DNA from 3 places in the Lactobacillus sp. VURO6/B1 (VP7) genome. Region 1 is predicted to be linked to each of the others. Evidence: predicted binding sites of a transcription regulator. Region 1 holds the regulator's gene; each other region holds the start of a gene.
What was found. Region 1 encodes NrdR, which represses ribonucleotide reductase genes. Its sites were predicted from a motif close to ACACNATATATNGTGT; they were not measured.

Region 1 (8,045 bases):
AGCTGACTGGTCAGTGACACTATTGCCACAACCAGATAAAAGGAACATTCCCAAAAATAGCGAGATTGAGCAAATTAATTTTTTCATGATATTGCCCCCTCTTAATGCGCTATTATTTTGCTTAAAAATTGCTGCGCCCGTTCTGTTTGCGGCTGTTTAAAGAAGGAAGAACTGTCATCATCTTCAACAATTTGACCCTGATCCATAAAGATGACCCGGTTAGCAACTTCTTTGGCAAAACCCATTTCGTGGGTCACGATCAAAGAGGTCATATCGCTAGACGAAGTAATCTTTTTAATTACTTGTAAAACTTCATCAATCATCTCCGGATCAAGCGCTGAAGTTGGTTCATCAAAAAGCAGTAATTTGGGATGCATCGCTAAAGATCGAGCAATTGCTACACGTTGCTTTTGTCCACCAGATATCTGTGCTGGCATATTTTGGGCTTTATCAGCCACACCAACCATATCCAGCAAATGCATTGCCTGCTTTTTATTTTCATCCTCAGGCATATGACTGACAATTCGTGGTGCCAGCATCACATTTTCCAAAACATTTTTGTTTTTATAGAGATTAAAGTGTTGGAAAACCATACCGACATCCTGGCGCAACCTATTTGAGTCAGTCTTGGGATTGGATAAATCCTGATTATTAACTATCAGCTTTCCACCCTGGATTGACTCTAAGCGGTTTATTGTTCTAATAAGCGTACTCTTGCCGGAACCAGAAGGTCCGATTAAAACAACAGTTTCGCCTTTATCGATTTGTAAATTAATACTATGCAACGCGTGAAATTTGCCATAAAATTTCTGCACGTCATGAAATTCTACCATTGACATAATATTGCTCCTTTTTAGCAGTCGTAATTTAACTATCCAACTCAATTTTTAGCAATTGATTAATTAATCAAAAGTGCATCCCGTCAACACTACATTTTGTTACTCGACGTGCAAATTTTAGCGGTTTTTATATTTAAGGTCTAAGTTATCAAATTATTCCTGCAATCTATTAAATTAAACTTATCTTTACTATTTTTTACTCGATTATTTTTCACGTGAATATGATTTAACATCCTGCTTAATTTCACTGATAAATTCATCAAAGCTCTTGGCTACTTCTTCTTCAGTGCCATAGCGGCGGACATTGACACCGTTCTCTTTTAATTCCTTGTCACCTAAAACAAGAGTATATGGTACTTTTTGTGTTTGCGACTCACGAATCTTGTAACCTAATTTTTCATTACGCAGATCTGCCTCAGCTCTAAAACCACGTTTATTAAGTTCATCGCGAACTTTTTTGGCGTAATCTGAATGGGCATCCAAATTTATTGGAATTATTTCTACCTGAACTGGAGCCAGCCAAGTTGGAAAGGCACCCTTGTAAATCTCAATCAGATAAGCAATAAAACGCTCCATAGTACCAACAATTCCGCGGTGAATCATAACTGGTCGGTGTTCTTCGCCATCTTGACCAACATAGGTTAAGTTAAATCTTTCAGGCAGCATGAAGTCTAGTTGAATTGTGGACATTGTTTCATCTGCACCTAAAGCAGTCTTAGTTTGAATATCAAGTTTAGGGCCGTAAAAAGCAGCTTCACCTTCAGCTTCAACATAGTCAAGTCCCATGTCGTCCATTGCCTTTTTCAGCATTGACTGACTTCTTTCCCACATTTCATCATTTGCAAAATACTTTTTGGTATTCTTTGGATCACGATAGGAAAGTCTGAAGTAGTAATCAGTGATGTCAAAGTCTTTGTAAACATCTAAAATTAGAGTCAAGATTTTTGAGAATTCACTTTGAACTTGATCTAAAGTCACAAATGTATGACCGTCATTTAAAGTCATTTCTCGTACACGTTGCAGTCCTGACAGAGCACCAGATTTTTCATATCTGTGCATCATGCCCAATTCGGCAATTCGAATTGGGAGCTCGCGGTATGAGCGAATATGATGCTTGTAAATTTGAATGTGGGACGGACAATTCATTGGCCGCAATTCAAGCATTTCCCCGTCACCCATATCCATTGGTGGGAACATGTCATCACGATAGTGTGCCCAATGTCCAGAAGTCTTATAAGCATCAACGTTCATTAAAACTGGGGTATAAACGTGTTGGTATCCGTCAGCGACTTCCTTGTCGATAATGTATCGTTCAACAACGCGGCGAATTGTGGCACCTTTTGGCATCCAGTAAGGTAAACCTGCACCAACTTTGGGATCAACAAAGAATAAATCAAGATCACGACCAATTGTTCTGTGATCACGTTCTTTAATTTCTTCACGCCGTTTAATGTCTGCGTCTAAATCTGCTTTTTTAAAGAAGGCCGTACCGGAAATTCTTTGGAGCATCGGGTTAGAAGACTGACCTTTCCAGTAGGCACCGGCAACCGACAATAATTTAAATTGCTTAATTTTACCTGTGTTAGGCAGTAATGCGTTAAAGCCAAAGTCGATAAAGTCTCCCAGTTTGTATACTTGAACTTGGTCACCTTTTTCAGCTTTAAGCATTTCACTCTTATAAGGATCATCCTTAAAAAGATCAGAAAGCTCGTCTTTAGACATTAAGTTGGATTCAATCTTTTCTCCTGCTTTAATTGCTTTTTTGATTGCTTTTTCCAAGTCTGGTAATTCATTGACTTTTATTTGATTTTCTTTATCAGTATCAACGTAAAAACCTTCGTCGTCAGTTCCATGTTCACCAAAATGAATCTCAGGATAGGCTTTCTTAGCAACAGCTTCAAGAACAAATGCAACTGTATCACGCAGAATTGCTAAACCCTCTTCATCTCTGTCAGTAATAATTGCAACTTCTGCATTTTTATTCAACTTGTGATCTAAAGCAACAATTTGACCATTTACTTTTGCACCAAGAGCTGCTTTTCCTAAAGATGTACCAATACCATGTGCTAAATCAGATATTGAAACAGCTTCAGTAAAATCTTTTTTTGAGCCATCAGGCAAAGTAATCGAAAAACTCATTTTTTCCTCCAAAAATTAAATAAAATAAAAAATCCCAGTGCAATTAAGCACCGGGACGTTAATTAACGTGGTTCCACCCAAAATTTAGTTCAAAATATTGAACTATCTCGTTATAGATTGTTAACGGAATCTAACCCATTATCAAAATTTAGGTATGAATGAGTGGATTGCAAATACTAATGAAAGCTTTCAGAATAACGCTTTTCTCTCTGAACCGTCTTGCAACATGTTCATTCATTGGAGTTAATTATAACCCAATAAATTTTTAATGCAAGTATATTTTCATTAAAAAATTAAATTATTCTGCATCTTTTATAGCTTAGTGACGCCGATTAGGTCCAGAAATTACTATTTCCGTTGCTAAAGAATGTATTCTTTCCATTATTCTAGCAGCTTTTACTGGTTCAATTGAACTTTTAGTTTCCTTGAAATGGTCTTCCAAATCATTCATAGCAAAGTTAGATGAGAAAAAGGTTGGCAAAATATTGTCCATTCGTGCCTGCAAAATTACTGCTAAGACCTCGTCTCGCGACCATTGACTTAAATTTTCTGCACCTATATCATCCAGTATTAACAAGTCAGAACTAGCAATTTTTTGTACTTCAGTTTGTAAACTATTGTCATTAAAATGACTGGACAAACTGGCAATGAATGTTGGAACGTGCAGAAAAACAACATATTTTTCCATCGCAGCTACTTGATTTGCCAGTCCTGCTAAAATATGAGTTTTACCAATGCCAAAATTACCGGATAAATAAAGACCCTTTTGGTGGATATCTTGAGAATATTGATATAAAAAACGCTGAATAGCAGTCATTACCTCGGCTCTTTCTGGTGTCATTTCAATTTGACTTAAGCGCACATCATGCAAACCTTCGGGTAAGTTAATTAAACGCAAGTGCTTTTTAATATTAATTTCCTGGTCATGAATCAGTTTACTGTCTTCAGGAACAAATTTAAGACTAATGGCATTTTTATTCATTATCAAATCTGGATAATATCCTTTGGTTACAGGATCTTTTTTATGTTGACTCAGATAAAATTCATAGAGACTAGCTAAACTTTTATCAATTATACTGTCATTAAGTTGTGCTCGGTGCTGACTGATAAATTGTTGCACTTTCGGCTCAGCCAAAACTTTTTGCTTAATTTTAGCGGTACTCTCGTCTTCTGCTTTAGCTGTTTGTCCTTTAACCATAAATTTTTTAATGGGTTGCATTTATTTCACCTACTTCATGCCATTTTTGTCTTCAAAATTCTTGAAAAATTCTTTTAACTCCACACTTGAGACATCAGATTTTACTTTTGGCTTTTGTTTGTTCCAATCAGTGCCCTTTTCAACTGTTTTTCTGGGAGCGAACCGGTTATACCGCTTGCTTTGCCTTTGTTCTTGTGCCTTTTTTCTTTTGTCCATGTAATCCAAGGCCTCACTACCAGATTTAACACCGTGCTGCAACCAATCATGCAAAATTTTATTTGCTAAACGAAATGAAATATTGGGGCCACTTTTTAAACAAGCATATGTCAGAATATTAAGTAATTCCGCTGATATTCCCTTATCGTTATATAGGCTATCCAACACGTGATATTCACTAGCATCAACATAATCGTTTTTCTCAGTTTTTAAATGATATAAAAACTGTGCTGGAGTATCAGTCTGAGCTTTTTGCAATAATTTTTGTTCTTCCTGATTTAATTGGCCATTATTATCAAATTTGTCAGGTATTTTAGCCTTGTTTTGCAAATGCCTGCGAGTATCGCTACCATGAATGCTGTTAGCAATAGTTTGCTTGATTTCCCTCATATTTAAATGATAGTCACCATGCAAGCAAGGTATTGCCTCGTCAACAAATTCTTGTTCTGAAAGCCCATATATGCGCATAACTGCCCGAATAGCCTCTTTGTTCTGATCAATTTCGCTACCAGCTATTTGATAAATTTCAAATTGCTGTTTCATAAAATCCCAGTCAATCTTATCTTGATCATTGACAGTAGCATAATCGCTTGCAGAATAATTATTCTCTCGAGCTGCTTCCTTAACCTCAATTGAAGGATCTATTGCTTCTTGATCGGATAAATGGAAAACATCCATAAAGGAAGCAGAAATATTGGGTGCTTCCTTGATGCCACTTAATTCACTCCGATTTTGTTTAGTCTCTCTGGCAAACTCGTGACTTAATTTATTAAAAGCTGTTATACCAACTTTTTCTTTTAACAAACTTGCTAAAAGAGAAGTTGAAAAAAATTCACTGCTTGACGGAACATTTTTAAGGTCGAAACACAAAACATGACCCATAATTTGGTTGTCAAGCAGTTTCGTTTGAATCAAACCAACAGCTTCAAGCTTATGCAACGCACCAAATAATTTTTTTATATCACAATCTGTCTGTTCTTGAAGAGTATAGATTCCCTTAGCATCAGAAAGCATTGCCTGTGCATTATAATCTTCATTCAAACTTAAATAGACTGCCAAAGCAAGGGAGCTAATTAGCGGTTGATACAGTTTAATTAATATGCGCAAATCTTTAGGAAAAATATCCACCCGATTGGTAATGAAAAACGGCTGTTTGGGATCATTTGTCTCAAACATAATTAATTACCCTTTTCCCTTTTTGCAATCATATCTTCCATTGTTTTCATAAAGCTGGACATGTCTTTAAATTCACGATAGATGGAAGCAAAACGAATATAGGCAACATCATCAATTTTTGCCAGCTCATCCATTACCAGTTGACCAATCTTTTTCGAAGAAATCTCGCTAATCCCCTGTTGTCTAATTTTGTTTTCTACATGGTCAACTAGTTCTTCAAATTGTGTACTTGATATTGGCCGCTTTTGACCAGCTGCCATCACGCCATGCAAAATTTTTTTACGATTAAAAGGTTCACGAGTACCGTCATTCTTAATCACTAGTAAAGGAGTAGTTTCAACTCGTTCAAACGTGGTAAAACGAAAGCCGCAGTTTTCGCATTCACGCCGACGTCTAATTGCGCGATTTTCATCACTTGGACGTGAATCAATGACTTTTGATGCATTTTTATGACAATTAGGACATTCCATATAAGTCCTCCCCTTTTATTTCAAGAAGCAACTGTTCTAATTTGGATTTCAGATCTTGCTTTGTACCAGTATTATTAATCACAAAATCAGCTAATTTCTCTTTCTGGGACAAGGGCATCTGACTACGAATGCGCTTCAAAGCAGCACCTTTACTTAAATTATCCCTTAACATTAACCGCTTCATTTGCAGAGATTCAGGTATTGCAATTAATAAGGTAAAGTCGCAATATTTTTGACCATTTGCTTCAAACAAAACTGGTGCATCCACAACAACCAAAGAATTTTTGCTCGGGTTGTTTAGCGCAATTTTAGCCTGTATTTCTTGAAAAATCAACGGATGGGTAATTCTATTTAAGGTCTTAAGCTGTTTTTCATCATCAAAAACTATCTGTCCTAACGCTGAACGATTAATAGTTTGGTCCGACTTAAGTATGCTCTTTCCAAACTGCTTTAATACTAGTTCATAACCTTTTTCGCCATTATTTAAGATATCGTGAGCAATTTGATCGCAGTCTATAACCGGTATTTGTTTTTCTCTAAAAAAAACATCCGCAGTGCTTTTACCACTGGCTATTCCACCGGTTAAGCCTAAAATTTTTGTCATTTATAAATCACCTGACACTTAGGACAAAATGTCGTACCTCGTCCATTTACTTTAATTTTCTCAAGAGGCGTACCACACCGTACACATGGCTCACCTTTATGACCATAAACCTGCAACATTTTTTGAAAACCACCTGTCTTACCGTTTGCATCCAGGTAAGTATGAACCGTAGTACCTCTTTCAGCAATTGCCAATTCTATTAACGAATTAATATTATCGTGCAATTGTGCCACTTTTTTTGTCGGAATGGTATTGGCTTGACTTAACGGGTGAATTTTTGTTTCCCACAAAACCTCATCAACATAGATATTGCCCAGGCCTGCAACAATAGATTGGTCAAGAAGTGTGTTTTTAATATTTTTCTTTTTGCGGGCTAAACCAGTTTGTAAATAAGAAACAGTAAAAGCTGCTGAGTTGGGTTCAGCACCTAATTTGCCAATACCAGTTTTTTCTTTTTCGGTTCCCGTTTTAATCAGCTGCATGCGCCCGAACTTACGCACATCATTGTAGCGCAAAGCAGAATTATCGCTAAAAATGATCTGCACGTGGTCGTGTTTATCCTTTTTTGTATTTATTTTGACTAAACGATATTTACCTTCCATGCGTAAATGCGACACAATGGTTAAATTGTCACTGAGACGAATAAGCAAATATTTAGCATAACGATCAATTGTTACTATTTTCTTACCTGCCAATTGTCTGGCAAATTCTTTTGCATCGCCAGTTATTATTTTAGGATACCATACAGTTACTTCTTTGATTGTTTTCCCTTTGATAAGAGGAAGAAGAGTCCGCCTGACTGTTTCAACTTCCGGCATTTCGGGCATTAAAATTACTCCTTACTTAGCATCGAACCAGTTATGACCATATCCAGAGTCAGCTACAAGAGGTATATCAAGTCTCACAGCGGATTGCATAACTTCCGGTACAATTTTTTTAATTGTTTCTAATTCATCCTTTGGTACATCAAAAATCAATTCATCATGCACCTGAACCACCATTTTAGTCTTTAAATGCAATTCATCCAACTTTTTCTGCATGTTGATCATCGCAATCTTGATAATATCTGCAGCAGAACCTTGAATTGGCGAATTAATGGCTGTTCTTTCGGCAAATGAACGGACGTTATAATTTTTGGCATGAATATCAGGCAAATAACGTCTTCTATGCATAATTGTTTCGGCATAACCTTTTTCACGGGCTACTTGTACTGCTTTATCCATATAATCTTTAATTTGCGGATATTGCTCAAAGTAATTATCAATAAATTCCTTAGCTTTTTTACGGCTAATATTAAGGTTTTTAGATAGGCCATAATCAGAAATGCCATAAACTATACCGAAATTAACAGCTTTAGCTCTGCGCCGCATTAACGGAGTCACTTCATCGGTTGATTTGAGATG
Region 2 (8,045 bases), on a different contig from region 1:
ATCAGGAGTTTGCCAAGTTCCCAGTCCGATAACTGGGATTTTGACGCCATTATTTAATTCATAAGTGTCATTTAAAGATTGAATTTTGCTAGTCATATTTTTCACCTCTCACCACTATTATACCGAACTGAACTATACTTCTACAGCAAAAGATAGCAATTATTGCGGCTGTTTTTGAAAGTCGCTTTTTAGTAAAGTTACAAATTGCGGATAAGTGGTTACTTCATATAGCGGATGCAGGTTCATCTTATTCTTGCGCCTGCGGTGGTTATACCAAATGCTGTCAAAACCATATTTTTCTGCTCCTAATATGTCTGACTGCAGTCCGTCACCAAAAAAGACTGTATCTTCAGGACCAATATTGGTGTGAGCAAAAAAGTAATCAAAAATCCGAGTATCAGGCTTAGAAAAACCAGCTTCTTGCGATGTCACAATTAAGGAAAAATAATCCTTAATTCCCGCTAATTGTAAACGATGCCTTTGCATAAAGGTCTCACCGTTGCTTAAAACCGTCAAGCAATAATTTTGTTTACGGGCATACCGCAAAGTATCCGTAACTCCCGGCAGCAACTTGTACGACTCACCAAAATAAGAGCGATATTCATTCATTATTGCTAAGCCATCAACTGTAATACCCAAATTTTCTTTAATAAAATTGGTAAAAGCCATTCTACTCAGCTGCTCATAATTGATCTTGCCTTGTTCCAGCTTACGCCACAGTCCTTGATTATATGCATGGTAATCACGTTGCATCTCTTCAGTTAGCTGCCAGTGATGTGCTTTAAAGAGACTATGCAATGCAAAACTTTCCGTGGCAGCAAAGTCAATCAAAGTATCATCAACATCAAAAATTATTTGTTTATAACGCAAGCAATTTCTTCCTCTCCAAATATCCCTAAGAATATAATGCGTATTCACTAAAATTAGTGTGGAGATTCATTATAACAATATTTCACTGATAAAGAACATAATTAACTATTTTTAAATTTTGTTTACATTGCTACTGCTATTTCAAAAAATAAGATATAATATCCCTTAATTTAAGCAAAAGGAGTGATTGGGCATGTTTACATTATTATTGATTTTGTTTCTCATTTGGCTTTTGGTCAAAATGGGAATTGGGATTGTCAAAATCCTATTTTTCCTTTTAGCTTGTGCTCTTGCTTTCTTTTTCTTAATTCACTTATTCATTCCTGCAATTATTTTTCTGGGCTTAATCTTCCTTTTCTTCGCAGCAGTCAGGCATTAGTTTTACTTTAAAAAAATAAAGATATATTCAAGCATAATAAGTACTAGATTCAACTTATTGTGCTTTTTTGTTGCTCTGAATTCTATATGTTTTTTTATTACCCTCTATAACTTACTCGCACATCATTTAATGCTTTTCTCTTGTGTTTGAGAGTAAACTTTGCTCTAGAAAATACAAGATATTGTGGTATAGTTCTAATTGTAGCCATAGATGATGTGTCTGTGGAACAATTTGCTAGTTTAAGGAGTAACTTTGAATATGAAAAATACGAGCATAACCTTAGATCAGGGTTACATTGATCAAGTGAAACAAAATGTCACTCCCCATTGGGGAGAGCTTGGCTGGGTTACTTATAAAAGGACCTATGCCAGATGGCTTCCTGAAAAAAATCGTTCCGAAAATTGGGACGAAACGGTTAAACGCGTAATCGAGGGCAACATTAATTTGGATCCCCGTCTTAAAGATTCTCCTTCGACAGAAGTAGTCAACGAATTAACAAACGAAGCTAAGGATTTATTTAAACTGGTTTACGGCCTTGGCGCAACGCCTTCTGGTCGTAATCTGTGGGTTTCTGGTACAGATTACCAAAAGCGCAATGGTGACTCTTTGAATAATTGCTGGTTCATAGCTATTCGTCCGCAAAAATACGGTGACAGTCATATAGTTCCAGATTATTTAAATCAAGATCAAGAAGCAGTTTCAATGCCTTTTTCATTTCTTTTTGACGAATCAATGAAAGGCGGCGGCGTTGGCTTTTCTGTTGTCCAAGATAATATTAGAAAGATTCCTGCAGTTGATAATAAAATTGACTTGACAGTCGTGATTAACAAAAAGAGTGCCTCATACGCAGATTCAATTAAGCTGGGTGCAACGGACAAAGACGAATGGATCAAGCAAAACGATGGTAAATCAGATTATATTTATTATAATTTGCCCGATACCCGTGAAGGCTGGGTTTTAGCTAACGCTCGCTTAATCGACGTGCACTTTAACCAAACCAATTCTGAAAATAAGACCAAACTGGTACTCGACATCAGCAGAATTCGTCCTTACGGAGCTAAGATTCACGGCTTTGGCGGTACAGCTTCTGGTCCTATGCCGTTAGTGGAAATGTTTTTCGATATTAACAACATTATTAACAACCGGGTCGGCGGCAATTTAACTTCTGTTGATTGTACTGACATTTGCAACTTAATTGGTAAAACAGTCGTTGCCGGCAACGTAAGAAGATCAGCAGAACTGGCTTTAGGCACTAGTACTGATCAAGACTTTATCGCTATGAAACAGGATAAAGATAAACTCTACCACCACCGCTGGGCCTCAAATAACAGTGTGGCAATTGATTCTAACTTTGATGAATATGAACCAATTGCTAACGGCATCAGAGAAAACGGTGAGCCTGGAATAGTTAACCTTGACTTATCTCGTAATTACGGCCGGATCATTGACGGTTATCAAAAAGATATTGACGGTGATGTTGAAGGTACTAACCCTTGTGGAGAAATTTCCCTGGGTAACGGTGAACCTTGCAACCTGTTCGAAGTATTTCCATATATTGCAGAACAAGAAAATTGGGATCTGAAAGACGTTTTCAGATTAGCGACTCGCTACGCCAAACGTGTAACCTTTAGCGACTATGACTGGGAAATTTCCCGTAACATCATTTATAAGAACAGGAGAATTGGTGTTTCAATGTCAGGTATCCAGGACTGGTTGTTAAATGACTTGGGTCACCGCGTTGTTACCGGCTTTGAAGACAGCATTGATGAAGAAACTGGTGCAAAGATTAAGAAGCCAATTTATGATCCTCAGGGAATTAAAATGGTTACTGATGCTTACCAAGCCGTCATCGATGCTGATAAAGAATACAGTAAGATTTTAAAATGCAACGAATCAATCAAGCACACAACTGTTAAACCTTCAGGTACTGTTGCCAAACTGGCTGGAGCTTCTGAGGGAATGCACTTCCACTATGCCGGTTATCTCATTCAAAGAATCAGGTTCCAAGCTTCTGATCCTCTGCTTAAAGCACTGGACGCCTGTGGTTACTACTCAGAACCTGATATTTATTCACCCAACACAACATGTGTTGAGTTTCCATTGCGTGCTGCTCACGCCGACAGCAAGAACTTTGCTTCAGCCGGCACGGTTTCAATTGAAGAACAGTTTGCAACGCAAGCATTCCTGCAAACTTACTGGTCAGATAATGCAGTCAGTTGTACCGTTACTTTCCAGAGCGACGAAGGAGACAAGATTACGTCACTCTTTAAACAATACCGTTATGTAATTAAGTCAACTTCACTGTTGCCATACTATGGCGGTTCACTCAAACAAGCGCCAAAAGAACCAATCGATAAAGAAAAATACGAAGAAAGAAAAGCCCAGATTACCGGTGATGTTGCTCAAGTCTTTGCCGAGCAAAATGATGATCAAAAAGACTTGGAGTTAGTTGACCAAACTGACTGTGAATCCGGTGCATGTCCTGTTAAATAAATTATTTAAATAATTTAAGTAGGCGAAATTTTAATCATGAAAAAAAGCAAGTTACCAATTATTGCTAGTGTTGCAGCCATTTTTGCCTTTACTTTATCCGGTTGTCAGAACAATCAGACCCAGCAAAAACCTAAAGCAAATAATAATATTTCTGTTAGCTATGTTTTAACTACGAAAAAAGATACAGAAAAAAAGACAGTCAAAGTGCCTAAAAAGTCTACTGTTATGACTGGTTTGAAAAAGGCCTGGAAGGTAGACAGCAATAAAGGGTTCATTACTGCAATTGATGGTAAAAAGCAAAATGCCAAAAAGAAAATATACTGGACTTACACCGTTAACGGAAAATACGCTACCAAAGGTGCTAACCAGCAAAAAGTCGCAAGCAACGATAAAGTAAAGTTTACTTTAGCCAAAATGAAATAAAAAATCCGTGCAAGCGACTAAGTACGAAATATTTTAGTGCTTGCACAAAAAATTTATAGATTGGGAGTTTTTATATGAAAAAAAGCAAATTATCTGTTTTAACCGGAATAGCCACTATTTTTACCTTTACGTTTGCAGGTTATGAAACAACCCAAAACGTCCAGCAGGTTGATGCCAGCAGCAAGATTAAAGTCACTTATACTCTGAAAGTACACAACAAGACTTATAAAAAGAAGACTGTTAAATTGCCTAAGCACTCAACAGTAATGCGTGGTTTAAAAAAGTGCTGGAAAGTAAAGAGTACGAATGGTTTTATTACTTCTATTGCTGGCAAGAGCCAAAAACCAAGTAAAAAAATCTATTGGACCTACAGAATTAATGGTAAGTTTGCTCAAAAAGGTGCCGCAATTCAAAAATTGGCAAACAAAGACAAGATTAAATTTACTTTAGCAAAAACTAGCTTTTAAAGTTTGCTATGGTACGTAATTCAACCAAGAAGTTAGCATTATTAGCCATTTTAACTGCCATGTGCGTGGCACTAAGAATTTTTAAGATTATACCTGTACCTAATGTCCAGCCAGTGACTGATATCTTAATGATTGTGACTTTAAATATTGGTTTTGGTTTTGGCTTTGCCTTAGCTCTTTTAACCATGGTCGTCTCCAACATTTACTTAGGCTTTGGCATCTGGACTGTATCACAGGTTTTAGCTTACGGCGGTTGCGTTTTAACCGTTGCTTTGCTAGGTAAATTTACACCGCTTAAAAAGCACTTTACTTTACAATTAATTCTCGCCGTTTTTCTTGGCTGGGAATATGGCTGCTTTGTCGACTTCGGTATGTCTATTTTCGGCGGTTTTAATGCCTTTTTAGCATACTGGGCCGGCAGTCTAGTCTTTGACACTTATCATGCAGTTGGTGATTTAGTATTTTATCCCATTTTATACAAACCACTAAACATTGCACTTGATCATTACAAACGGAGGCTGTTATGACAATTAAAATCTATACTAAGTTGGGCGATCAAGGTTTCACCAAACAGGTTACCGGTAAAATGGTACCTAAATATGACCTACAAATTGTTGCCGTTGGTGATATTGATGAACTTGATTCTTATCTAGGTGTTGTAATTGCCAACTTGTCTGCTAAATGTCAAAAATTGCATGATCCTTTACAAGATTTGCAACGTGACTTATATGAGCTTGAAAGTGACATTGTTGTCAAAAGGCATGAAGAAATTACGACAGAAAAAGTGGAGAATTTAGAAAAAGAAATCGACAACCTCAATGAACAAATTCCTAAAACAACCCATTTCATTCTACCTGGCGGTTCGGTTACTGCCACACATCTGCATTATGCACGTACAGTGGCCAGACGAGCAGAACGTTCAATGGCTAAGTTGAACGCTGAGGAGCAAAAACTTGCTCCTGCTTGTTTAAAATATATCAATCGCCTGTCAGATTATCTATTTATCTTAGCGCGCTACGCCAACGTCTTAGATGGTGTGCCAGAAGTCAAAAGTAAAATCAAATAATCTTACTCATATTAAAAAAGCGGAGTAGTTTCAATTACGAAACTACTCCGTTTTTAGTTTATTCAAAATTAATACTTTACTGCCACCATAGTTTGATCAATCCCTGTGTACCCAGGTCACCTAAATGCTTTTCATCAACCAAAGTCTCATACAATCTTTTAGCTTCTTCAGTAGCAGGCAATTCAATTTTCATTTCTTTAGCTGTCTCCAAAGCAATGCGTAAGTCTTTCAAAAAATGTTTACTGAAAAATCCTGGGGTATAGTCACCCTTTAAAACTCTCGGACCGTAATTACTTAGACTCCAGTTAGCAGCACTACCCGCACCGACGGTTTTGAGAACTGCTTCTAGGTTAAGGCCGGCCTTTTTGGCATAAACAAGCATTTCTGTCATACCAGTCATCGTCCCTGCAATCATAATCTGGTTTGCCATTTTGGTATTCTGACCCGCACCAGCTGGTCCAAAAAAGTGAACTTGCTTGCCGAAATCCTTAAAAACAGGTTCCAAGTTTTGATAAGCAGATGCATCTCCACCTACCATGATGGTTAAAGTACCATTTTTAGCGCCCAGGTCACCACCGGAAACAGGAGCATCCAGTACTTTAGCGCCCTGCTCTTCACCTGCAGCAAATATTTTTTGTGCTAAAGCTGGTTTTGAGGTTGTCATATCAACCAGGTTTTTGCCTTTGACATCAGCCTGCAAAATGCCGTTATCGCCGAAATAAACTTGTTCAACATCTTTCGGAAAACCTACAATTGTAAAAATCGTGTCTGCATGTTCAACAACAGCTTTAGGATTTTCACACCAAGTAGCACCTTGAGCAACTAAATTATCCGTCTTGCTTTTTGTCCGGTTATAGACCCATAACTGATGACCGGCTTTCAACAAATTAAGACAAATTGCATTGCCCATTACGCCAGTGCCAATAAAACCTATTTTCATCATCAACATCTCCCTTATAAAAGCGTTTTCTCGACAACTTAATCATACCACTAACTTATCTTTAATAAGCAAGTTTTTTATTTATTTAGGTTTTCATTAAAAAATATTTTTATTTGTTCACCATATTCCGGCATCCCCAGCAATGTAAAATTTTTAACAGCCCATTTGCACTTAGATAAATATTCTGACTTATGCTCAAAATGATAGCTGATCATATTTTCCAGCAATACTAATACATTTTTCAAAAAAAACAATTCAGGCCTCGTCTTAACGTTTTTAGCAGCTTTAACAAAATAACGCGCTTCATTATAAGCCTGTTGTTCAATGCAGATCATTAAGAGATTACAAATCACTCCTAATAGTTCTTCTTGCTGGCGCAACTTTGAAACGTTCTTTAATTTTTCAACTACCTTTTTACCTATTAGCAAATTGCTTTTCAAATCATAAATAGGAATCAAATTAATATAGATCCGCAATGCTTTTTCGTCAAAATCATTTTGATCAAAGAGCCAGCTTTTTAATTTATTCTTTTTAACTTCACTTAAATCTGCCAGCTTATTTTCCGCATCAGCTAATTCAAAGTCAATCAGCAAGAGCATTTTTTCTTGATCTTTGAAATCACTCTCTGCTACATACTGCCTGATTTGTCTAATTTTCTGAATGTCATTTTGATAATACGCCCTGTTTACTTCATCTTCTATAAAACTAGCCGCATTATCCTGAGCTTGATCTGGACTTAATTTACTAAAAAAATCCCACGGCTTAATCTGATTAGCAGTTAGAATTGCCAGCAAATCTTCTGCAGTAATGCGGTGAAGCCCTTTTTCTACCTTGGCATAGTATGAAGGACTAACTATGCCAGACGCCCATTCTTTCTGCGTTTTTAAATTTTTAATGCGAAATTCTTTTAGTAGTTCTCCGATTGTCATTTTGATTCCTTAACTAGTTTTCGCGTTTTGCGACTTACTCAATAATTATAGTTTAAATGGTATCAAGCTCTTTTTAAATAAAAATTTTAGTTTGCTATTTGACTTAACCTTAACATTAAGTACTACAATTTTAATAATTATAAAATTTTATGTTGCAGGTGAGAGCAATTCACACAATTGCTAGCTCGCTACCACAATAAAGTATTTTATAATTATAATTAATAAATATGAAACAAATTAGTGCAGGGAGGCACTTGAAAATGAACAAACATGAAGATTTCTTATTAAACCAAATTGCCGGACCCCAGGATCTTAAAAAATTAAGTATCTCTGAAATGGAAAAATTAGCCCAGGAAATCAGAACTTTAATTTTAGAAAAAGATGCAGCTGAAGGCGGACACCTTGGTCCCGATTTAGGAATTGTGGAGGCTACAATTGCCTATCATTACGTCTTTAATGCTCCACAAGATAAAATTAT
Region 3 (8,045 bases), on a different contig from region 1:
TGAAATCATAAAAGCCATAACGATTAGCCAAGCAGATGAATTAGAGAATGCGTCAATGGCACCTTTTGCAACAACTTTACCGTTAACAACTTTGTCGGCAAGGGGTGCAAGCCCAAGGCAAATTGTAAGAGTAAAGCCTATTAAAGTCACACCGCTAATAGCTATTGGTAACGTAATACAACCAATGATAGTTCCAATAAATATTGCCAGCATATGCCAGGCTTGAACTGATACTCCTGCAGGACGAATTGGGGTTGTAAACCAGATAATAAGACCAAACAATAGTGGCAATATAAATTTTTTATAATCTATCGTCTTCATAAAAGACTCCCTTCTAAATAAAAAAGCAAATATATTAGGCGAATAAACACCCTTATATTTGCTTAGTTTAACATATTATTCTTTTAAAACAATTAGTAAGTTTAAAAATTCAATACCCATAAGAACACGATGAATACGAAGAAAAGTATCCACATCATTGGTGTAACTTCTTTTATTCGCTTAGCAGCAACCATACAAATAGGATATGTTATTAGTCCTAGGGCTAAACCGTCTGAAATTGAATAAGTTAAAGGCATACCAATTAAAATTAAGAAAGCGGGAACTGCAATTTCCATTTTATCCCACTGAATATGAGCTGTATTTTGAGCCATCAAAACCCCGACTATAATTAAAGCTGGAGCGGTGACGTGAGTAGTAAATAGTCCTAAGAGTGGACTGAATATCATTGAAATTAAAAAGAAAATTGCTACAAAGACTGCAGTTAGACCTGTTCTGCCGCCAACAGCAATACCAGCACTAGATTCGACAAATGCACCAACTGGTGAAGTTCCTAAGACTGAGCCAACCATCATAGCCGTGGAGTCTGAAGCCAGTGCTTTACCTACCCGGGGCATCTTATTGTCTTTCATAAAACCGGCTTGTTGGGCTAAGCCAATTAAAGTACCTGCAGTATCAAAGAATGTTACTAAAAGAAAAGTAAGAACAACAACCCACATTTGTAAAGTATTGATGTCTTTAACATGAAAAATTGCTTGACCAAATGATGGAGCGATACTTGGTGCAACAGAAATTATTTTAGTTGGTAAAGAAATTTGCCCTGTGATTACACCAAAAATGGCTGCTAAAACCATTCCAATAAAGATAGCACCTGGTACATTTAAGATCATTAAAATAACGGTAACAATTAAGCCAAAGATAGTAATCCAAACAGCTGGATCATGAAGTGATCCTAAACCAACTAAAGTTGATTTATTTGCTACGATCAAGCCACCATCTTGCATTCCCAAGAAAGCGATGAACAAACCAATTCCGGAAGAAATGGCAAATTTTAGATCGGAAGGAATGGCGTTAATTATCATCTCTCGTAGCTTAAACATAGTAATTAAAATAAAGATGATAGATGCTACGAAAACAGCAGCTAAGGCTGTTTCCCATGAAACATGCATGCCTATGCAAACTGTATAAGCAAAAAACGCATTGATACCCAGGGCAGGAGCTTCTCCAATAGGGTAATTGGCAACAATTCCCATAATTGCGGTACCCAGAGCACTAGCTAAAGCAGTGGCTGTAAAAACTGCACCTTTATTCATGCCACTGGCTCCCAGAACACTAGGATTAACGAATAAAATGTATGACATACTGATAAAAGTTGTTAATCCAGCTAGAAATTCGATTTTAACACTGGTTTTATATTTATCGAGTTGAAAATAACTCTTTATAAAGTTCATCTAACCTCTCCCAAAATTATTGTTCGCGTTTTATATCAAAATCAACGCCTACAATAGTTTATCATTCATTTAAAACAATGTAAACCCGAATTATATTAGCGAAAAAGCCATAGAATAACTATAATTTTTAACTAAGTACATTCGGCTAAGAATTGACCAACTAATGCTTTAATCGGTAAAATGAACATAGGTCAGTAGTAGATTATGCATACTGTTAGGAGAAAAAATGGGAATACTAATTTTTTCGGATATAGATGGCACATTAATTAACTCAAAGCAAGAAGTAACACCGAAGACTAAACTTGCTATTCGTAAACAAATTATTAAAGGCAATGTGTTTGTACCAGTTTCTGCACGTATGCCTAAAGCAATTATGTCGGTTGTGGGAGAAATTACCAAATCATGTCCAATGGTAGCCTACAATGGTGCTTTGGTTTTAGATGAAATGGGTCATATCCTTGATTCGCATTTTATGTCTTCTTCAAAAGCTGCCAAAATATGTTCTTATATCGAACGTAAAAATAATGGCGTTGTGTGGAATGTCTATAGTAACGACAACTGGTATTATTTCCCAGGTAATAATAATGGTTTGGTTGAAAATGAGGAGAAAATTGTTAAATTTAAAGCTCAACCTAGCTCGATTACTGAAATAGAGCAACTCAAAAATGTACATAAAATTTTGCTCATGGGAACGCCAAGCCTATTAGATGCTACTCAAAAAGAACTAAGGCTGCTTTATCCAGAACTCTATATAGTAAAATCTGCTGCAAATCTATTAGAGGTCGTTGTTAAACGAGTTTCTAAAGGTCAAGGAGCAAAAGTAATAGCCCAGGCCTTTGGTATAGAACTAAAAAAGTGCTGGGCTTTTGGGGATAATTATAATGATGAAAAAATGCTTCAATCAGTTGGCCATCCTGTAATAATGGGGAATGCACCGCAAGATTTAAAAAAGAAATTTAAAACTACTTTAGATAACAATCACGATGGAATAGCTGCAATACTTGACAATTTAAATTAATCTTTTTTAGTTTGAAGTAAAGGAGAGTCGGCTTTGTTGCCAAACCATTTGTGATTAATCTTTGTTAAAGTGCCATTTTTTGCCAGCTTTTCTAAGGCGTAATTAATCTTCTTATGCATTGTTAAGTCGCTTTTTCTCATGCCTACGCCAAATTCTTCTTTAGGGAATGGACTGTCAATTTCGGTAAAATTTTCCGGGTGTTTTTGCCGAGAAATATAATAATTCGCATATGTGCTGTCTATCAGCAAACCTTGGATACGGCCTGCATTTAGGTCTATAAATGCATTAGTGAAGGAATCATAGAGAATCGGGTCTTGATTTTTAATATGATTTTTAAAAACTTTCGGATATATCATTACGTCATTATAGCCGGAAGAGCCGGTTTGAACGCCCAAAGTCTTATTTTTCATTGCGGCAATGGCATTAATTTTGTTCTTTTTAAGACTTACTAATACTTGAGAAGTATATAGGTAAGTCTTACTAAAACTTACCTTAGCTTCACGCTCGGGATTTTTGCTAAAACCATTCCATATAAGGTCAATTGTGCCGTTTTTTAATTCGGTAGTATTCATGGACCAGTCAATTGTTTGAAAACTGACGTTAATACCATATTGTTTAAAAACAGCATTTGCGAGATCAACGTCGTAACCAATTAACTGACCATTTTTTTGCCTAAAGTCCATGGGCACAAAAGTATCATCTACACCAACTGTAACGTAGCCACGTTGCTTGATATGAGACCAGTTGTCAACTGCGTTAGCTTTTCTATTAACTGATATGCCACTGCAGGCAGAGATAAATAAAGTACAGATGAGCGTTATTATGAGGGTTAAGAGGCGCTTTGTTTTCACTTATATTACCTTCTTATCATCTAATGCTTTTACTTTGAATACCTGATCGGCCACTTGGCTGGCAAATTCCATGTCATGAGTGACAATAATTTGCGTCATGTTGTTATTATTTTTAAGCTTTAAAATTATTTCTCCGACTTTTGTTCTTAAAGCAGGATCTAAAGCAGAAGTGGGTTCGTCATAACATAGAATATGGGGTTCCATTGCTAGAGCACGTACAATAGCTACTCTTTGTTGCTGACCTCCAGAAAGCTGATAGGGATAGAGCTGTTCTTTACCCGTTAAATCTAGTTGTCCAAGTAACTTTCGCGCACGGGTTTGTGCTTGATCTGCACTTTCTTTTAAAACTAGTGTTGGTGCCAAGGTAATATTTTCGATTACAGTTAAATTGGGAAAAAGTTCATAGCTTTGAAAAACGACTCCGATAATATGACTTTTACTATCAGGAGCGGCCGGATCAAACTTTTGCCCATCCCACAAAAAATCACCGGAATCAATTTTTTCTAAACCACTTAAGCAGCGCAACAAAGTAGTTTTGCCTGCTCCAGATGGTCCTACAATGGCTAAAATTTGTCTGTCAGGAATAGTTAAGTTTAACTTGTTTAAAATCGTACGAGAGCCAAATTTTTTAGTAATGTTTTTAAGTTCTAGCATAGTATTATTTCCCCTAATTTACTTCCACTTTGCAAAATTGTGTTCAATTTTTTTCAGCAAAAATGATGCGATACCTGTCATTAATAGATATATTATACCGACTATCACTAAAGGAATTAGCGTTACATCTCTTGCTGTAGCAACATTGCCAGCACGTAAGAGTTCACCCAACCCAATTACATAGACTAAAGAAGTATCTTTAACTAAGTTGATCACTTCATTGCCAATTGAAGGTATAACTATTTTGCTGACCTGAGGAATAATAATATGGGTCAGTGTTTGCCAGTAATTTAATCTTAAAACGCGAGCACTTTCGTATTGACCTACAGGGATTGATTGAAAGCCACCACGGAATATCTCAGCAAAATATGCCGTATAGTTTAAAATAAAGGCGAAAAGTGCTGCATCATAGCGCTCAAAAATGATGCCGACTATAGGCAAACCATAGAAAATAAAAATTAATTGCAGCAGAAGAGGAGTACCCCGCATAATCCAAATGTAAAATTTTAAGATTAATCTTAAGGGCTTAAAATGCGAAAGCAAGCCTAGGCTGACTATAATTCCCAAGGGAATAGAAACAATCAAAGTCCAAAAGAATAAAATTAATGTCATCTTTGCACCTGAAATTAAAGAGGGCATAATTGAAAGGATATAGTTCATTTTTTCTCCTTTTTACTGAAATTAATTTGATTAGAGAGGCTAATAGGGCAACTCTTTTGATACTAGCTAAATTATATAAATTGATTAAAAAAATATGTGAAAAAATATATGTTTTAATCATAACATAGTTTTCGAAATTTTATTTAAACAATATGGAAATTTGTAACTTGCTGATAGTTAATTTTGATAAACATTACATGAAAAAAGCCACTAGCTGTAGCTAATGGCTCTTTAAAATGGTTTATGGTTGCTCAATTTGAATATCTGTTGGTTTATCCCAAGAGTTAGGTAATTTACCCATTTCTTTTAGCTTGGCAACGATTTGATCAAGTACAACTTCTCTAGCATGGTCATCAGTCATGAAGTCTAGCTTGTCACCATCTATTTCCATTTTAGGAGAGTAATCGTATTTTTCATACCAGGGTTTGTAGTAACGCAAAAGTCTCTTATAATAATCTTCCAGCGTCGCGTCATAACTCAGCTGTTCGTATGGTCGACCACGTTTTTGAATCCTTTTAATCATAGTGTCATATGAAACCTTAATATGAACCAGAAGATCAGGATTTTTCTTTGGCATGTGCTTAAGTTCGCCCATCATATTATTGAGCAGTTCATAATATGTATCAACTTCTTCTTTGGTAGCCCGACCAATGTCTGCATTCATTTGGAAGAAAAGGGCATCTTCATAAATTGAACGATCAAGAACGTTATTATCATCAGTTAATGCATCCTTGATACTACGAAAACGAGTATTTAGGAAAAATACCTGAAGTAAGAATGCATACTTTTTAGGATCGGCATAAAAAAGTGGCAGAACAGGATTGTTATCGACACTCTCATAAAATGGTTTGGTTCCTAAATACTTAGCTAATATACTGGTTAAACTGGATTTACCGGCTCCAATTGGCCCGCTTAAAACAATAACTGTCATCACGTTCCTTCTCTATTCTAAATTGCCTATTGCGTGCAATTTGTCATCAATCTGACGTAAAACTTCTTTTTTGGCATCTTCATCGCAGATAAAATCGTATTTATCCCCGTCGATTTTAATCTTAGGAGATGCATCATAATTTTCATACCATGGTTCATAATACTTAATTAACCTGGCATAGTAGTCTTTTAAACTAGGATCAGTACTGATTTGTTCAAATGAACGTCCACGTTTTTTAATGCGTTTAAGCATAGTATTCAGGGAAACATGAATGTAGATTAGTAAATCGGGTTTTTTGCTAGGATTGCCCGGCGTGTCTTCCATCATATTTTCTAGCAAACTATCATATATTTTAAATTCAGTAGGGTCTGCCACTTTACTATCTGCATTCATTTTGAAAAAGAGTGCGTCTTCATAAATCGAACGGTCTGAAACACTGTTTTTCTCTCGGATTGCCTGGTTGATTTGTGCTAAACGATGGTTAAGCAGATAGATATTAAGCAAAAAAGTATAGCGTTTCATGTCTTGGTAATATAAAGGAAGAACAGGATTATTATCTACTCCCTCGTAAAAAGCTTGTGTACCTAAGTGCTCAGCTAAAATACTAGTTAAACTGGATTTACCGGCTCCAATTGGCCCACTTAAAACAATAACTTGGATCACGTTCTTTCATAAATACAATATATAGATTCTTATTTAGTTTAATACGAGATATAGTGGTATACAAGCAAAAAGTAAATTAAAATTTTAATCAAAAAGTCAAGTAATTTTGTATAATACAGAATAAAAAATTAAGTATTCAAGTAAATAATTTAATGCCAAAATTAGATGTTACACGTGAAACCAAAAAATCTGACTGATAAATCTTAATTAATTATTTGGCAGAGGATTGATGCCGATATTATTCGGTGTTAAGCCCTTTATGCTGTACTTTGATTCTTTCGATTCTGTGATAAATAAAGTAGTCAATAATTGCTCGTTTTGATTGCATTAAGTATGATAAGCGATTTTGCAATTATAGAACGAATTATTTTGTTTTTTAAAGGCTCGAAAAAGTTGCAGTTGATATTTATATACTGTTGCGATGGGAAAAATTCTAAGAATAAAAATTAAAAATAAATTGTTTTAATGTTAAAAAAGATATAAGATAGCAAGTAAATTATAAAATTATTAGTAAATCACGGAAATAAGAGCGCATAACTGATATCTTGAAAAGATTTTTATCTTTAGATAGTACGACTCGTACTGTGAGTAGCAGTGACGAACTTTTTGAAGAAGTAATGCAAATATATCTTATTTATTAAGCCAAATTCATTTTAGTATTAGCTTTTAAAACAGGCATTTAATTAGGAGATAGATAATGGAAAATTCTCTAACAAAATTTTCGCTTTGGACTTACGTTAAACGTAATTCAGGTATGTATGTCATTCTGGCCATTTTCTATTTCGGGCGGAATTTGGCACAAACTGCTGCCAGCATTTTTAAAGGTAATGCACTTACTGCTTTGACTCAGCATAATTTAAAGGGCTTTATGATTGATACAGGTTTAAACTTGCTAAGTTGGGGCTTTTTTCTGATTTTCTTTTTTTGTAGTTCACGGTATTCCGCTGTAATCATCAAGGCTGTCGATAATTCCATTAGGAACGCATTGGCCCATATAATTGGTCGTCAAGAGTATGAAGACTTCAACAAACACACGGAAGCTGACTATGTTTCTTGGTTTACTAACGATATTAACCAAATTAATCAAGATGGCTTTTTCAGTTTAGAGCAAACATTTAGCAGTGCACTCTTAGGCATTATTGCCAGTGTCATCCTGTTTTCTTACCATCCACTCTTATTTGTAACCACTTTGGTTTTTGCTGTTGTTATGATTTTATTTCCCCGTCTTTTTAAGAAAAAGTTGGAAGAGTTGTCGCAAAAACAAAGCAGGCAAAATGAAGTATTAACGGCAAAAATAACTGATGTTCTTGAGGGTTTTGTCAATCTGCTCACACTTGGTCAGCAAAAATTGCTCAATAAAATAGTTCTTGCGGCATCAGATAAGACTGGACAGGCTCGGGTTAATTACATTACGGAAATGTCCTTTTCTAATGCACTGATTAACCTGATTAGTGTATCTGCTCAAACTATTTTAACTGTTGAATCCGGATATCTGGCCTTTCACAATCAGATTCCAATTGGTGCTATTTTAATTGTTG

Region 2: a site for NrdR is predicted at 1,421-1,436, ahead of nrdJ (ribonucleoside-triphosphate reductase, adenosylcobalamin-dependent). Genes of this name have one in related genera too.
Region 3: a site for NrdR is predicted at 6,549-6,564, ahead of ACZ2M0_RS06510 (deoxynucleoside kinase). Genes of this name have one in related genera too.

What each region holds. Positions count from the first base shown of each region.
Region 1 is NZ_JBVOWJ010000012.1:44,910-52,954, forward strand. It holds gene ACZ2M0_RS07800 (transporter substrate-binding domain-containing protein) at 1-87, opposite strand, end outside; gene ACZ2M0_RS07805 (amino acid ABC transporter ATP-binding protein) at 102-839, opposite strand; gene thrS (threonine--tRNA ligase) at 1,044-2,978, opposite strand; gene dnaI (primosomal protein DnaI) at 3,298-4,197, opposite strand; gene ACZ2M0_RS07820 (DnaD domain protein) at 4,207-5,568, opposite strand; gene nrdR (transcriptional regulator NrdR) at 5,571-6,038, opposite strand; gene coaE (dephospho-CoA kinase) at 6,025-6,642, opposite strand; gene mutM (DNA-formamidopyrimidine glycosylase) at 6,639-7,469, opposite strand; gene polA (DNA polymerase I) at 7,482-8,045, opposite strand, start outside.
Region 2 is NZ_JBVOWJ010000009.1:8,570-16,614, forward strand. It holds gene ACZ2M0_RS06065 (aldo/keto reductase) at 1-96, opposite strand, end outside; gene ACZ2M0_RS06070 (YjjG family noncanonical pyrimidine nucleotidase) at 160-870, opposite strand; gene ACZ2M0_RS06075 (hypothetical protein) at 1,064-1,249, shown strand; gene nrdJ (ribonucleoside-triphosphate reductase, adenosylcobalamin-dependent) at 1,508-3,742, shown strand; gene ACZ2M0_RS06085 (DUF4430 domain-containing protein) at 3,779-4,165, shown strand; gene ACZ2M0_RS06090 (DUF4430 domain-containing protein) at 4,240-4,632, shown strand; gene ACZ2M0_RS06095 (ECF transporter S component) at 4,641-5,159, shown strand; gene ACZ2M0_RS06100 (cob(I)yrinic acid a,c-diamide adenosyltransferase) at 5,156-5,698, shown strand; gene ACZ2M0_RS06105 (NAD(P)-dependent oxidoreductase) at 5,775-6,638, opposite strand; gene ACZ2M0_RS06110 (helix-turn-helix domain-containing protein) at 6,716-7,567, opposite strand; gene ACZ2M0_RS06115 (1-deoxy-D-xylulose-5-phosphate synthase) at 7,828-8,045, shown strand, end outside.
Region 3 is NZ_JBVOWJ010000009.1:99,582-107,626, forward strand. It holds gene ACZ2M0_RS06475 (DASS family sodium-coupled anion symporter) at 1-321, opposite strand, end outside; gene ACZ2M0_RS06480 (NCS2 family permease) at 423-1,730, opposite strand; gene ACZ2M0_RS06485 (Cof-type HAD-IIB family hydrolase) at 1,957-2,748, shown strand; gene ACZ2M0_RS06490 (amino acid ABC transporter substrate-binding protein) at 2,745-3,599, opposite strand; gene ACZ2M0_RS06495 (amino acid ABC transporter ATP-binding protein) at 3,600-4,253, opposite strand; gene ACZ2M0_RS06500 (amino acid ABC transporter permease) at 4,272-4,913, opposite strand; gene ACZ2M0_RS06505 (deoxynucleoside kinase) at 5,155-5,844, opposite strand; gene ACZ2M0_RS06510 (deoxynucleoside kinase) at 5,857-6,507, opposite strand; gene ACZ2M0_RS06515 (ABC transporter ATP-binding protein) at 7,205-8,045, shown strand, end outside.